Regions from separate parts of the Chimaeribacter sp. YP20170169 genome, predicted to be linked through region 2. Evidence: riboswitches for the same ligand, from Rfam matches in the RefSeq annotation. Region 2 holds a riboswitch; each other region holds the start of a gene.

Region 1 (4,278 bases), 360 kb from region 2:
GCAGAGCGGGTTGTAGCGCTCCGCCAGATCGCGCATCGGGTTGTCCAGCACCTTCAGCGCGTAGGGCACCGCCATCAGCGCATTGGTGAGCATCACCAGCCCCCACGCCGACTGCGGCAGCCCGGTGGTGGCGCTCATCAGCAGGAAGAAGCCAGTCGCCAGCACGATGCCCGGCATCGCCAGGATCACCATGCCGCTCAGTTCCAGCGCCTGTGCATGGCCCCGCTGCTGGCGCAGGCGCAACTCACGGCTGCTCCACAGCAGCATCATGGCGAGCAGCAGGCAGATCAGCCCGGCACCCAGCGCGATGCGCAGCGAGGTGAACAGCGCCTGCCACAGCGCGGGCTGTTGCAGCACCGCTGGCAGCGCCGGGTTGAGGCCATCGGCCACCACCGCCAGCAGCGGCGGCAAAATCAGCAGCAGCGCCAGCGCAATCAGCCCGCCATCCAGCAGCCGCGCCGACCAACTGTCCTGCGGGTTGCGCCACTGCACCGCTTGCGTGTGGCCGCCCGGTAGCGCCCGGTTAAGGCGCTGGCTCAGCAGCACCAGCCCCAGACAGCAGCCGAGCTGGAGCAGCGCCAGCAGCGCCGCCCGGCCCAGATCGTAGTCGTAACTCAGCGCCTGATAGATCGCCAGTTCAATGGTGGTCGCCTGCGGCCCGCCGCCCAATGACAGCACGGTGGCGAAGCTGGCAAAGCAGAGCATGAAGATCAGCGCCGCCGCGGGCAGCAGTTGCCGCCGCAGCGCGGGCCACTCAACAAAGTGCCACTGTTGCCAGCCGCTCATGCCTAGCTGCGCCGCCAGCTGGCGCTGCTCTACCGGGATGCCCTCCAACGACTGCAACAGCAACCGGGTCGCCAGCGGCAGGTTAAAGAAGACGTGCGCCAGTAGGATGCCCTGTAAGCCGTAGGGTGAGAAGGCGTAGGGCAGGCCGAGCCAGCCGCAGAGCGCGGCCAGCCACCCCTGCCGACCATAGACGCTCAGCAGGCCGAACACTGCTACCAGCACCGGCAGCACCAGCGTCATGGCGCACAGGCGCAGCAGCAGGCGGCGGCCGGGAAAGCGGCGGCGGAACAGCGCGCGCGCCAGCGGCAGCGCTGGCAGCACCGAGCAGAGCGCCGACAGTAGCGCCTGCATAAAGGTGAAGCGCACCACATGCCACAGGTAGCTGTCCTGCATCAGCGCCCGCCAGTCGGCGACTGGCGCATGCAGCCACAGCGCGCCGAACGCCAGCCCGGCCACCGCCAGCAGCAGCCCGCCCGCGATCAGCCCCGGCAGCAGCCAGCTGGCGATCAGCGGCTGACGGCGGTTTGCCATGCCCGGATCCAGTCGGCGCGGTGGGTGGCCACGTCAGCGGCGCTGTAGCTCAGGGCGGTTTTCGGCACGGTCAGGCTCTCGAAGCCCGCTGGCAGCGGGGTGTCGGTGGCCGGGTACATCCAGTTGCCGGCCGGGATGGTTTTTTGGAATGCCGGGGTGAGCATGAACTTCATGAACTGCTGCGCCAGTTGCGGCTGGCGGCTGGCGGCCAGCTGGCCAGCTACCTCCACCTGGAGGTAGTGCCCCTCGCTGAAGTCAGCGGCGGCGTAGGCGTCATTCTTCTCTTCAATCAGATGATAGGCCGGTGAGGTGGTGTAGCTCAGCACCATATCCGCCTCTCCTTTCAGGAACAGGCCGTAGGCCTCGCTCCAGCCCTTGGTGACGGTGACGGTCTTCTTCGCCAGCTTCTGCCAGGCCGTTGGCGCGTCATCGGCATAGACCTTCTGCATCCACAGCAGCAGCCCCAGCCCCGGCGTACTGGTGCGCGGATCCTCATAGATCACCTTCAGCGGGCGGTCACTCTCTACCAGCTCGCGCAGGCTGGTCGGCGGGTTTTGCAGCTTCTGCTTGTTGTAGACAAACGCGAAGTAGCCGTAGTCGTAGGGCACAAAGGTGGTGTCCTGCCAGCCACCCGGCACCTTCAGCGCGGCGGTGTCAACGCCCGAGGGCGCAAACAGCCCGGTCTGGGCGGCGGCCTGCACCAGATTGTTGTCCAGCCCCAGCACCACGTCCGCCGGGCTGTTTTTGCCCTCCATCCGCAGCCGGTTGAGCAGCGAGACGCCATCCTCCAGCGGCACGAATTTCAGTTCACAGTGGCACTGGGCCTCAAAGGCTTTTTTCACCGCCGGGCCGGGGCCCCACTCGGAGGCGAAGGAGTCATAGGTATATACCGTCAGGACAGGCTGGGCAGCCAGCGTCGAGGCAGAGATAAACAGCAGGCAGGACACGATCTTTTTCAACACTTTGCGCTCCTTGGCAGAAGGGTGGCAAAGGAGTTTGAGCAAGCAGGAAGCACTCTCAAATCCCTCCGCCGGTATTAACCGGATCAGGTTCGACGGGACTCTCTCAGCCAAAGCCGGCAACTGACGCCAGCATTTCGCACCCCGTTGAGAACGCGCCATTGTAAAGGCTTACTCCGGCGGGCGAAAGGGCGGCGTGTCAAGGCTCCGGCGGCGCGAACCAAGCGGATTTGAAGTCGAACCAGCCGAGAGTGTTGAGCCGCACGCCGCGCATACTGCGCTGGCCCTGCAACTGCAACCAGTGGTGGAACAGCGGGTGGATCTGGTGGCTGGCGACCAGCGAACGGCACCACTCCGCCAGCGGCAGTTGCTGCTGTCGCCAGGCGGCGGCCTGCGACGCCGGTGGCTCCTCCAGACAGTGGTGCAGCAGCGGTAGCTCGTAGAGGCTGGCGAACAGCGAATACTCCAGCGGCAGCGTGAAGTTGACACTGCCGAGCCACAGGTCACTCTGCGCTTCCCCGGCGTGCCACTGGGCATACTCCAGCGCCTGCACCCGCAGGCTGATGCCCTGCGCCGCCAACAGCGGTTGTAGCGCGCGGCAGATGACGTCGAACTCCGGGTGATCGCGGTAGTAGGTGAGGGTCAGCGCCGTCAGGCCAGCCGGTTTGGCGGGCTGCGGCGGGTGGGTGCGGTGGTGCCAACGCGGCAGCAGCCCGAGTGCCGGTGACCAGTAGCGCTGGTAACGGCGCTCGGCATGGTTGAGCAGCGCCGCCGGGTTGAGCAGCTCCGCCAGCCAGGCGCGCACCTCTGGCCGGGCGGCGGTGGCGGATCGCCGGTCAAACAGCACGAAGTAGCACCCCTCCTCAAGCCGGTTCTCCAGCTCGCGCGAGCCGGTGTCGTCCGCCTGCAACTGCACGCCGGAGGAGACCAGCTCCTCGCTCAGCTCCGGCTGCACCCAGATGGTGACCTCATCAATCAGCGCGCGGTAGCCAAAGTAGTCATCAAAGGCGCGGATACGCAGCTGGCTGCGGTGGTTGCGCACCACCGCATAGGGGCCGGTGCCGACCGGGTGGCGCGCGAAGCCGGGCAGCGTCTGCCACTCGTGCGGCAGGATCATGGCGCTGACGCTGCTGAGCAGCCACGGCAGCCACTGGTCTGGCATGGTCAGGGTGATGTCGATGACGTGCGGCGTCGGCGAGCGGATGGTCGCCAGATGGTTGAAGAGCGGCAGGCGCTGGGCGCGCGTCAGGGCGGCGATCACATCCTGCATCTCCAGCGGCCGCCCGTGGTGGAAGGCGATGGCCGGGCGCAAATAAAAGCGCCAGTGCAGCGGCGTCAGCGCCTGCCAGTGGTGCGCCAGATCCGGCTCCAGTTCCCCGTTTTCCTCATTTATCCGCGTCAGGCCACTGAAGATCTGGCGCGCCAGATGGGTCTCCGAGCGGCGCAGGGGCGAGCCGGGCAGCAGGTTGCTCATCGGCCGGTAGTAGAGCACCCGCAGCAGGTGCCGCCCCTGACGAAAGCTGCGCCCCAACTGGCCCAGCAGCATCTGGCGCGCGACCTGCCGGTCGCCGAGTAGCTGCACCAGTTGGTCGGCGCTGCCCTGTTCCAACAGCTCCTCTGCCCGCTGGCGCTGCAACGCCAGCCCGGATTGCAGGAAGGTGAGGGTGGAGCGGCGGCCGCGGCCCGCCTCGGCCTGCCAGCTTAACCAGCCAGCCTGTTGCATGGCATTGAGCAGCGAGCGGACGTGGCGGCGCGAGCAGTTGAGCAGCGTGGCCAGATCCGCCAGCCGGGTCTCGGCCGGTTCGCCGTGGAAGTGTTGCCACAGGCGGATAAACTGCTGCTGGCGGCGGGATGTCGGCATAAAAGGGGAACTCCTTGGCAGAAGGTGAGCCATTTTTCTTTCCCCATATTACGCCGATACTTAGCTTCAGCAATCCTGCGCCGATCCGGTGCGTATGGCCGGGGCGACGACCATGCAGGCCAGCATTCCGCAAGTCCGCCG
Region 2 (4,278 bases):
GCAGCAGCGCGCGCAGATAGCGATCGTTCTTCAACTCTTTCATGTAGGGCTCCTCATTAATCCGGCGCCATTGTACCACGCGCGCCCCGGCTGTCGCTCTCTGCACGGCACAGTGCCACGGTGTCCTCGATCAGGCGGCGGGCGATGGTGCCGGGTGGCGGCAGTTGCGGCAGCTGGTCATAGCGATACCAGGCGGCGCTGAGCAGCTCGCTGGGATCGACGCGGATCTCGCCGCGATCGTAATCCGCCATGAAGGCCATCATCAGCGAATTAGGGAAGGGCCAGGGCTGGGAACTGACATAGCGTAGGTTTTTCACGCAGAGGTTGCTCTCCTCCATCACTTCACGTGCCACTGCCTGCTCCATCGTTTCGCCGACCTCGACAAAACCGGCCAGCACCGTGTGGATGCCGTTGCGGTGGCGGACGTGCTGGGCCAGCAGGATCTCCTCGCCGCGGCGGATCGCCACGATCATGCAAGGGGCAATCTGGGGGTAGTAGCGCTCATGGCAGTGCTGGCAGTGCACCGCCCACTCTTTTTTGCTGGGGTGCATCTCATGACCGCAGTAGCCACAGAAGCGGTGCGAACGGTAGAACTCCGCCAGCTGCACACCGCGCCCGGCCAGCTGGAACAGCTCGCGATCCTGGTCAATCAGCTGCCGGACGGAGGCCATCTCCGCTGGCCGCGGCTCGCGCACCAGCCAGATCGGCAGCCCCTGCCATTCACCCAATTGGCGGGCGGCTTTGCCCACCAGTGAGAATTGTGTGGCCGGGCCAACCGGCAGTTCGCCTTTCGGCAGCCACAGCTTGCCCTCGTGGCTGATCACCCACCAGCCCTGATGTGATTCTGTGAGTTGAATTTCCATATTGTTATTGCATAACCTCGACTACACTGACACTCTGGGATTGTGACTTTTACATATTAGTAACGATTAAACACGTTTTCTTGCTCACGGAGTCCACCATGCTAAACCGTCTGGAAAGACTGACTCAGCGCGTTGGCGGCAGTAATGAGTTAATTGATCAATGGCTGCATGAACGTAAAGAGCTATTAGTCGCCTATTGCACGCTGGTCGGTTTAAAACCGCATAAAGAAAAGCATACGCCACTGGATGAAGAGGCGCTGAATAACTTCTGCCATCGTCTGGTGGATTACCTCTCGGCTGGCCATTTCCACATCTACGACAAAATCATCCAAGGAATTGAGGGCTCGCAAAGCCCGCGCATGGTGATCACCACCCAGCTCTATCCTGCCCTGCAAGGCAATACTGAAAGCATCATGGCGCTCTACGATCGCTCGATGGAAACCACCCTGGATCACGACAATATCCTCGAATTCCATGAGGCGTTGGCGGAAATCGGCGTGGCGTTGGATGCCCGCTTCCAGTTCGAAGACCAGTTGATTGGCCTGGCACTTGAGGCCGCCGCCCTGCCGCTGGAGCAGCCGGTCGCTAACGATCCGGCGATTGCTCGCCCAGCCTGATTTGCAGTCCCGGTGACCCCACAAGGGTTGTCGTTTTTTATCCGCCTCGTATACTGAGGCTTCTTGTCGGAGTGCCTAGCGCATCATTAGGATGCCAGGCTGAGACCGTTAATTCGGGATCCGCGGAACCTGATCGGGTTAGTACCCGCGAAGGGAACAAGAGTAATTTCGTGTCCGGGGCTGCGCGCACCCTTTTTGCGCGCGCCCCCGGCCCCATTCTGTTACTCCCGCTGAAAATCACTCCAGACAAGCAACGTTCCCATACTCATACGGAAGGAATTTGCTATGTCTATCACCAAACCTGTCTCCCGCCGCCAGCAGCAACGCGCTGAGGCACAGGCATTCATTGACGGCCTGCAGGGCGTCGCGTTCCCCAACTCCACCCGCATCTATTTGACCGGCTCACGCCCGGACATCCGGGTGCCGATGCGCGAGATCCAGCTCAGCCCGACGATGGTCGGCGGCAGCAAAGAGGCCCCGCGCTATGAGCCAAACGAGGCGGTGCCGGTCTATGACACCGCCGGCCCCTACGGCGATCCCGAGGCCACGCTGGATGTGCACGCTGGTCTGCCGAAACTGCGTGCCGGCTGGATTGCCGAACGCGAAGACACTGCGCCGCTCTCCCACGTCAGCTCCCACTTTACCCAGCAGCGGCTGGCCGATGAGGGGTTGGATCACCTGCGCTTTGAGCACCTGCCGCAGCCGCAGCGCGCCAAGGCGGGCCGCCGGGTCACCCAGTTGCACTACGCTCGTCAGGGGATCATCACGCCGGAGATGGAGTTCATCGCCCTGCGCGAAAACATGGGGCGCGAGCGCATCCGCAGTGAAGTGCTGCGCCAGCAGCACCCCGGCCAGAGCTTTGGTGCTCTGCTGCCGCCTGACATCACGCCCGAATTTGTGCGCCAGGAGGTGGCAGCGGGCCGGGCCATCATCCCAGCCAATATTAACCACCCAGAGTCCGAGCCGATGATCATTGGCCGCAACTTCCTGGTCAAGGTGAACGCCAATATCGGCAACTCCGCCGTGACCTCCTCCATCGAAGAGGAGGTGGAGAAGCTGGTGTGGTCAACCCGCTGGGGCGCCGACACGGTGATGGATCTCTCCACCGGCCGTTATATCCACGAAACACGGGAGTGGATCCTGCGCAACAGCCCGGTGCCGATTGGCACGGTGCCGATCTATCAGGCGCTGGAGAAGGTCAATGGCGTGGCCGAAAACCTGACCTGGGAGATGTTCCGCGACACGCTGCTGGAGCAGGCCGAACAGGGCGTGGACTACTTCACCATTCACGCGGGCGTGCTGCTGCGCTACGTGCCAATGACCGCCAAGCGCCTGACCGGCATTGTCTCCCGTGGCGGTTCGATCATGGCGAAGTGGTGCCTCTCCCACCACCGTGAGAACTTCCTCTACCAGCACTTCCGCGAAATCTGTGAAATCTGCGCCGCCTATGACGTCTCGCTGTCGCTGGGCGATGGCCTGCGCCCCGGCTCCATTCAGGATGCCAACGATGAGGCGCAGTTTGCTGAACTGCATACGCTGGGCGAGCTGACCAACATTGCCTGGGAGTATGACGTCCAGGTGATGATTGAAGGCCCCGGCCATGTGCCGATGCACATGATCCGCCGCAACATGACCGAGGAGCTGGAGCACTGCCATGAAGCGCCGTTCTACACCCTCGGCCCACTGACCACTGACATTGCGCCGGGTTATGACCACTTCACCTCCGGCATCGGGGCCGCCATGATCGGCTGGTTCGGCTGTGCGATGCTCTGCTACGTCACCCCGAAAGAGCACCTCGGCCTGCCCAATAAAGAGGATGTGAAGCAGGGGCTGATCACCTACAAGATTGCCGCCCACGCCGCCGATTTGGCGAAGGGGCACCCCGGCGCGCAGATCCGCGACAACGCGATGTCCAAAGCGCGCTTTGAGTTCCGCTGGGAAGACCAGTTCAATCTGGCGCTGGATCCCGCCACCGCCCGCGCCTACCACGATGAGACGCTGCCGCAGGAGTCCGGCAAGGTGGCGCACTTCTGCTCCATGTGCGGGCCGAAGTTCTGCTCGATGAAGATCTCCCAAGAGGTGCGTGATTACGCCGCCGCCCATCCGATTGAGGTACGCGATGCTGGCATGGACCAGATGTCCGCCGCCTTCCGCGCCCAAGGCAGTGAGCTTTACCAAGAAGCCGCCCTGCAACCGGAGGCCAGCGATGAGTAACCTGCCCGCCTTTCCGTCCGTGCCGCACCGCCTCGGCCTCTACCCGGTAGTGGACAGCGTGGCGTGGATCGCTCGCTTGCTGGAAGCTGGCGTGAGAACCCTCCAACTGCGCATCAAGGATCTGCCGGACGCTGAGGCGGAGCCAGCGATTGTCGAGGCCATCGCCCTTGGCCAGCGGTATCAGGCTCGGCTGTTCATCAATGACTACTGGCGGCTGGCGATCACGCATCAGGCCTATGGCGTGCATCTGGGGCAGGAGGATCTGGACAGCGCCGATCTGGCAGCGATCCGGCAGGCCGGGCTACGCCTTGGCGTCTCTACCCATGATGAGGCGGAGCTGGCGCGCGCGATCGCCGTGCGCCCCTCCTATCTGGCGTTGGGCCACATCTTCCCGACCCAGACCAAACAGATGCCCTCCGCCCCACAAGGCGTGCGCGATTTGGCGCGGCACATTGATCGCCTACAGGGCACCTTCCCGACGGTGGCGATTGGCGGCATCAATATTGCGCGCGCGCCGGAGGTGCTGGCTACCGGCGTCGGCAGCATCGCCGTGGTCAGCGCCATCACGCAGGCACGCGACTGGC
Region 3 (4,278 bases), 1.3 Mb from region 2:
CGAAAATTCAAATGATGAAGACAGCAATGAAGTCTGTCCTGAGTGTCTGGCAAGTGGCGAGGATTATCAAACCCAGGTAAAAAGCATTAAGGATAGCCAGAGTGGCAACACCATCATTAAGGTTCAGTACTGTGTGCACTGTGGCAATATCATTAGCATCTCCAGCGAAGAGTCACACCCCGTACAGCGGGCGCCGGAGCCGATAATACGTCATATATCAGGTTGAGGATTGGATAGTTTTATTAACCCTAAAAAAGATAACGTATACCAGGAAAGCGTTTTATTACATAGGACAGGCCATCGCCTGACACTATGCCAGACACCGCAAGGGACCCTGCTTAAGGGGGAGTTTTTAGGCACCAGCCGTGACCGGCCAGTCGCTCCCCAGAGGATTATTCAGCAACCCACGATGCGGCAGGTTTTTCGAGTCAGGCCATCCTCCCGGAAAACCTGCCGTATCACGTCCTGACCCCGCTTGCGCTTTTAGCGCGTCACAGGGTAGTGCAGCAGAAAATACTCCCCATTCGGTGCCGTACCACGGCTCACCTTATGCCAGCCATGCCGACAATAGAACGCCAACGCGTCAGTGTTGCGCACCAGACACTTCAGCGCGCCCGTACTGGTAAAAGTCTCCTGCGCCGCCTGGAGCAGCGCCAGCCCGGCTCCTTGCCCCTGTGCCTCTGGGGCGACGAACAAGTTATGCAGGAAGTTCTCGGCCTCAAACAGTGAGGCAAACCCCACCGGACGCCCCTCGTGCTCCGCCACCAGCACGGTCTCGCCCAGCACCGCCCGGTCAAAATCCTCCAGTCGCCAGTCGCGGCTCTCCAGCCAGGGCCAGGCCTGCTTGCGGGCCGCGAGATAGAGGGTGCGTAGGAAGGGGCGGTCTGCCTCCTGATAGGGGCGAATGATCATCAAAACTCCTTGTATAGCGTGAACCAAAGCCTTGGGGCTATCTTCAGCTTAGTACACGCCGCCGGCACCTTCATGCGCCCGCCTGATAAGCTAAGTGGATAAATGCAGATAATTTATTGATTATAAATAGATAAATCACACGTTGTGAGCCGCGCGGGCTTGCGGGGAAGGGGGCAGGGCAATAGCCTTAGCTTACCATCCTGCACAGTGAGGACATTATGGACGAGCGTAAAGTAGTGCGTGACACCGAGACCGGCCAGTTCGTTGATCCGGAAGAGGCCAAGCGGCGGCCAAAAACCACCGTCACCGAGACCATCAAAACCCCTGACAAAGGGAAGAAGAAAAAAGCCAAACCCTAAGCGCCCGCCGGGCGCTTTTATAGGGGAAAGAAAATAGGTAAATGCCTTCTCTCTTTAGGGAAGGCGATAGGCTCATTTGAATCGTTGGGCAGGCTCGCCCTCTTTATAGATCAGGTGTCGTAATTTAAGATTCTTATTATTACCGAATCGGATTTTATTCCACGCCTTAGCCATAGTGTAGCGTATATGTGGTGTTGCATGTTTCTCTTCCTCTTTCATCATCATATCAAGCAGCCATGAATATATGACCTTCTCGATAGTCTCAGGCTGCAAATTGACGCCCCCATAGATTTGAGAGCAGAAGCTGTCTGAGGCTGCGGGATCCACCCGTCGGGTTAATACCCGAATAAGCATCATCTCTGAACGGGAACGGAGTGATTTACGGGTAGGGAAACAGTGTTTATCCACCCACTCGTAGGCGGCCAATAACTCCTCTTTGTGCTTCTGTACATAATTGACCACCTCTGCTGAAGAGGCACCTTTCATGGCCATTTGGCCGCTCTGGCTCCACTGCACAATGGTGGGGCGTTCGTAAAGGATAAGGGTAGGCACAATGACGCCAATCTCTTTCGCCGGCCCAGGTTTAATGCCCGGTACGCGGAAAAAGATGTGATCGCCATGTGTACGGCGCTTGCCATTATCAATGGTGTCAGCAGACTCTTCTGGCACATTGAAGGCCAACGTCATATAGACGTCTACGCCAGCTTTGACAATTGCATGGAGACGATGCTGCCCATCAATACAGCGAATAGGGTTATCAGGTGTGCCAATAAATTGAACCGGTTGGGCATTCCTTTTCCATAGCCCGCGCTTCATTAAATCTGCCAGTGTCTCAATATGCGATTCGGAGAGCATCCGGTTATGGGTATTATAAGATAGCAGCTGCTGCGCTAATTCAGGCCCGACTATTTCACCTTGATACGTTATTTCACCACGCATTAATTTATCCCTTAATATCAGAAAGGGTAAAAAATATTCTTTCCGTGTGAAATTTGTCATGACTTGAATCAACGTTTTTCAGATTAAAAATAACGCAAAATATAATTATACTAATCATAAGCCCCCGAAGTTATTTGCAACTTATCGGCGGGTTGCTTATGCTGGATGCGCTGTATAACAGCGACCAATGACTCGGGGTGCCCTTCCTGGTGAAGGCTGAGAAATACCCGTATTACCTGAACTGGATAATGCCAGCGTAGGGAAGTCAGGATGCCTTGCCGGCACCCCCTTCTTTCACGCCGGTAAGGAGAATGCCCATGCTGTCCCCTACCGATCCCACCCTGCCGGCGCTGCCCGCCGATCTTGCTGATGCCTCGTGGCGCGTGCTGTCGCACCGTGCACCGCTGGTGCACTGCCTGACCAATGAGGTGGTGCAGTCCGTTACCGCCAATATGTTGCTGGCCGTCGGCGCGTCGCCCGCGATGGTGGTGGAGCCACAGGAGGCGGCGCAGTTCAGCGCGCTGGCCGATGCGCTGCTGATCAACCTCGGTACGTTGAACCACGCCCGCGCGGAGAGCATGTTGGCGGCTATCGACAGCGCCAACGCTGCCAGTACGCCCTGGACGCTCGATCCGGTGGCGGTCGGCGCGCTCACCTACCGCACAGACTTTGCCCGTCGGCTGCTTGACCTGCGCCCAGCGGCGATCCGCGCCAATGCCTCGGAGGTACTGGCACTGGCGGGCCAACCGGCGCTGGGGCGCGGCGTGGACAGCGGCGACGACTCGCTGCGGGCGCTACCGGCGGCGCAGGCGCTGGCGCAGCAGTGCGGTGCGATCGTGGCGGTAACCGGCGCGGTGGATTACATCACCGATGGCCGCCAGACGTGGGCGGTGGCGGGGGCGATGCGCTGCTGACGCGGGTGGTGGGCACCGGCTGTGCGCTGTCGGCGCTGGTGGCGGGCTTTACTGCGCTGGAGGGGCGGCGGCTGGATCATGTCGCGGCCGCCTGTGCGCTGATGGCGCGCGCCGGGGAGCGCGCGGCCGCGCAGGCCGCTGGGCCGGGCACGCTGCTGCCGCACCTGCTGGATGCGCTGTGGCAACAGGTTGGGGAGGCGCGCCCATGACCCGCATTAACGCCCTGACCATCGCTGGCACCGACCCGAGCGGCGGCGCGGGCATCCAGGCTGACCTGAAAGCCTTCTCCGCGCTGGGAGCCTATGGCACTAGCGTCATCACCGCACTGGTGGCGCAGAACACCCACGGCGTGCAGTCGGTCTACCGCATCGAACCCGATTTTGTGGCGGCGCAGCTCGACTCGGTGCTCAGCGACGTGCGCATCGACAGCGCGAAAATCGGTATGCTGGCCAACAGTGACGTCGTAGAGACGGTGGCGGAGCGGCTGGCGCACTACCGGGTGCCGCACGTGGTGCTGGATACGGTGATGCTGGCGAAGAGCGGTGATCCCTTGCTAGCCCCGGAGGCGGTGGAGGCGATCCGCCGCTGCCTGTTGCCGCAGGTCTCGTTAATCACGCCGAACCTGCCGGAGGCGGCGGCGCTGCTGGCCTGCGATCAGGCACGCAATGAGGAGGAGATGCGCCAGCAGGGGCGCGGGTTGCTGGAACTGGGCTGTCAGGCGGTGCTGATGAAGGGTGGCCACCTGAGCGAGCAGGATAGCCCGGACTGGCTGTTCAGCCGTGACGGCGAGTGGCGCTTCAGCGCGCCGCGGGTGGCGACGCGCCATACCCACGGCACCGGCTGCACCCTGTCGGCGGCGTTGGCGGCGTTGCGCCCGCGCCATACCGGCTGGGTGGATACCGTCCCGCTGGCAAAAGCCTACCTGCAACGGGCGCTGGAGCAGGCCGATAGCCTCGAGGTGGGCAGCGGCATCGGCCCAGTGCATCACTTCCACCACTGGTGGTAAGCGCGGCCTGATTGGAAAAGGTCGGCGTCAGCCGATGCCGGCCTGATGCAGGTCATGCAGGTTCAGCGCGCCCACCAGCGTGCCATTGACGTCCACCACCGGGGCAGCGCTCAGGTGGTTGGCGTGCAGCGCCTCCAGCGCCTCGCCG

What was found. A riboswitch is a leader RNA that binds a small molecule or an ion and turns the genes downstream of it on or off. The one in region 2 is predicted to bind thiamine pyrophosphate.
Region 1: linked by a shared signal. The riboswitch ahead of thiB (thiamine ABC transporter substrate binding subunit) and the one ahead of thiC (phosphomethylpyrimidine synthase ThiC) in region 2 are both predicted to bind thiamine pyrophosphate.
Region 3: linked by a shared signal. The riboswitch ahead of thiM (hydroxyethylthiazole kinase) and the one ahead of thiC (phosphomethylpyrimidine synthase ThiC) in region 2 are both predicted to bind thiamine pyrophosphate.

What each region holds. Positions count from the first base shown of each region.
Region 1 is NZ_CP176824.1:3,208,469-3,212,746, reverse strand. It holds gene thiP (thiamine/thiamine pyrophosphate ABC transporter permease ThiP) at 1-1,317, opposite strand, end outside; gene thiB (thiamine ABC transporter substrate binding subunit) at 1,293-2,279, opposite strand; TPP riboswitch at 2,322-2,433, opposite strand; gene sgrR (HTH-type transcriptional regulator SgrR) at 2,476-4,137, opposite strand.
Region 2 is NZ_CP176824.1:3,568,511-3,572,788, forward strand. It holds gene hemE (uroporphyrinogen decarboxylase) at 1-43, opposite strand, end outside; gene nudC (NAD(+) diphosphatase) at 57-863, opposite strand; gene rsd (sigma D regulator) at 962-1,480, shown strand; TPP riboswitch at 1,538-1,653, shown strand; gene thiC (phosphomethylpyrimidine synthase ThiC) at 1,766-3,694, shown strand; gene thiE (thiamine phosphate synthase) at 3,687-4,278, shown strand, end outside.
Region 3 is NZ_CP176824.1:930,100-934,377, forward strand. It holds gene ACK3SD_RS04270 (GNAT family N-acetyltransferase) at 484-912, opposite strand; gene ACK3SD_RS04275 (hypothetical protein) at 1,131-1,271, shown strand; gene ACK3SD_RS04280 (hypothetical protein) at 1,344-2,210, opposite strand; TPP riboswitch at 2,394-2,490, shown strand; partial or broken gene thiM (hydroxyethylthiazole kinase) at 2,528-3,333, shown strand; gene thiD (bifunctional hydroxymethylpyrimidine kinase/phosphomethylpyrimidine kinase) at 3,330-4,130, shown strand; gene gutQ (arabinose-5-phosphate isomerase GutQ) at 4,158-4,278, opposite strand, start outside.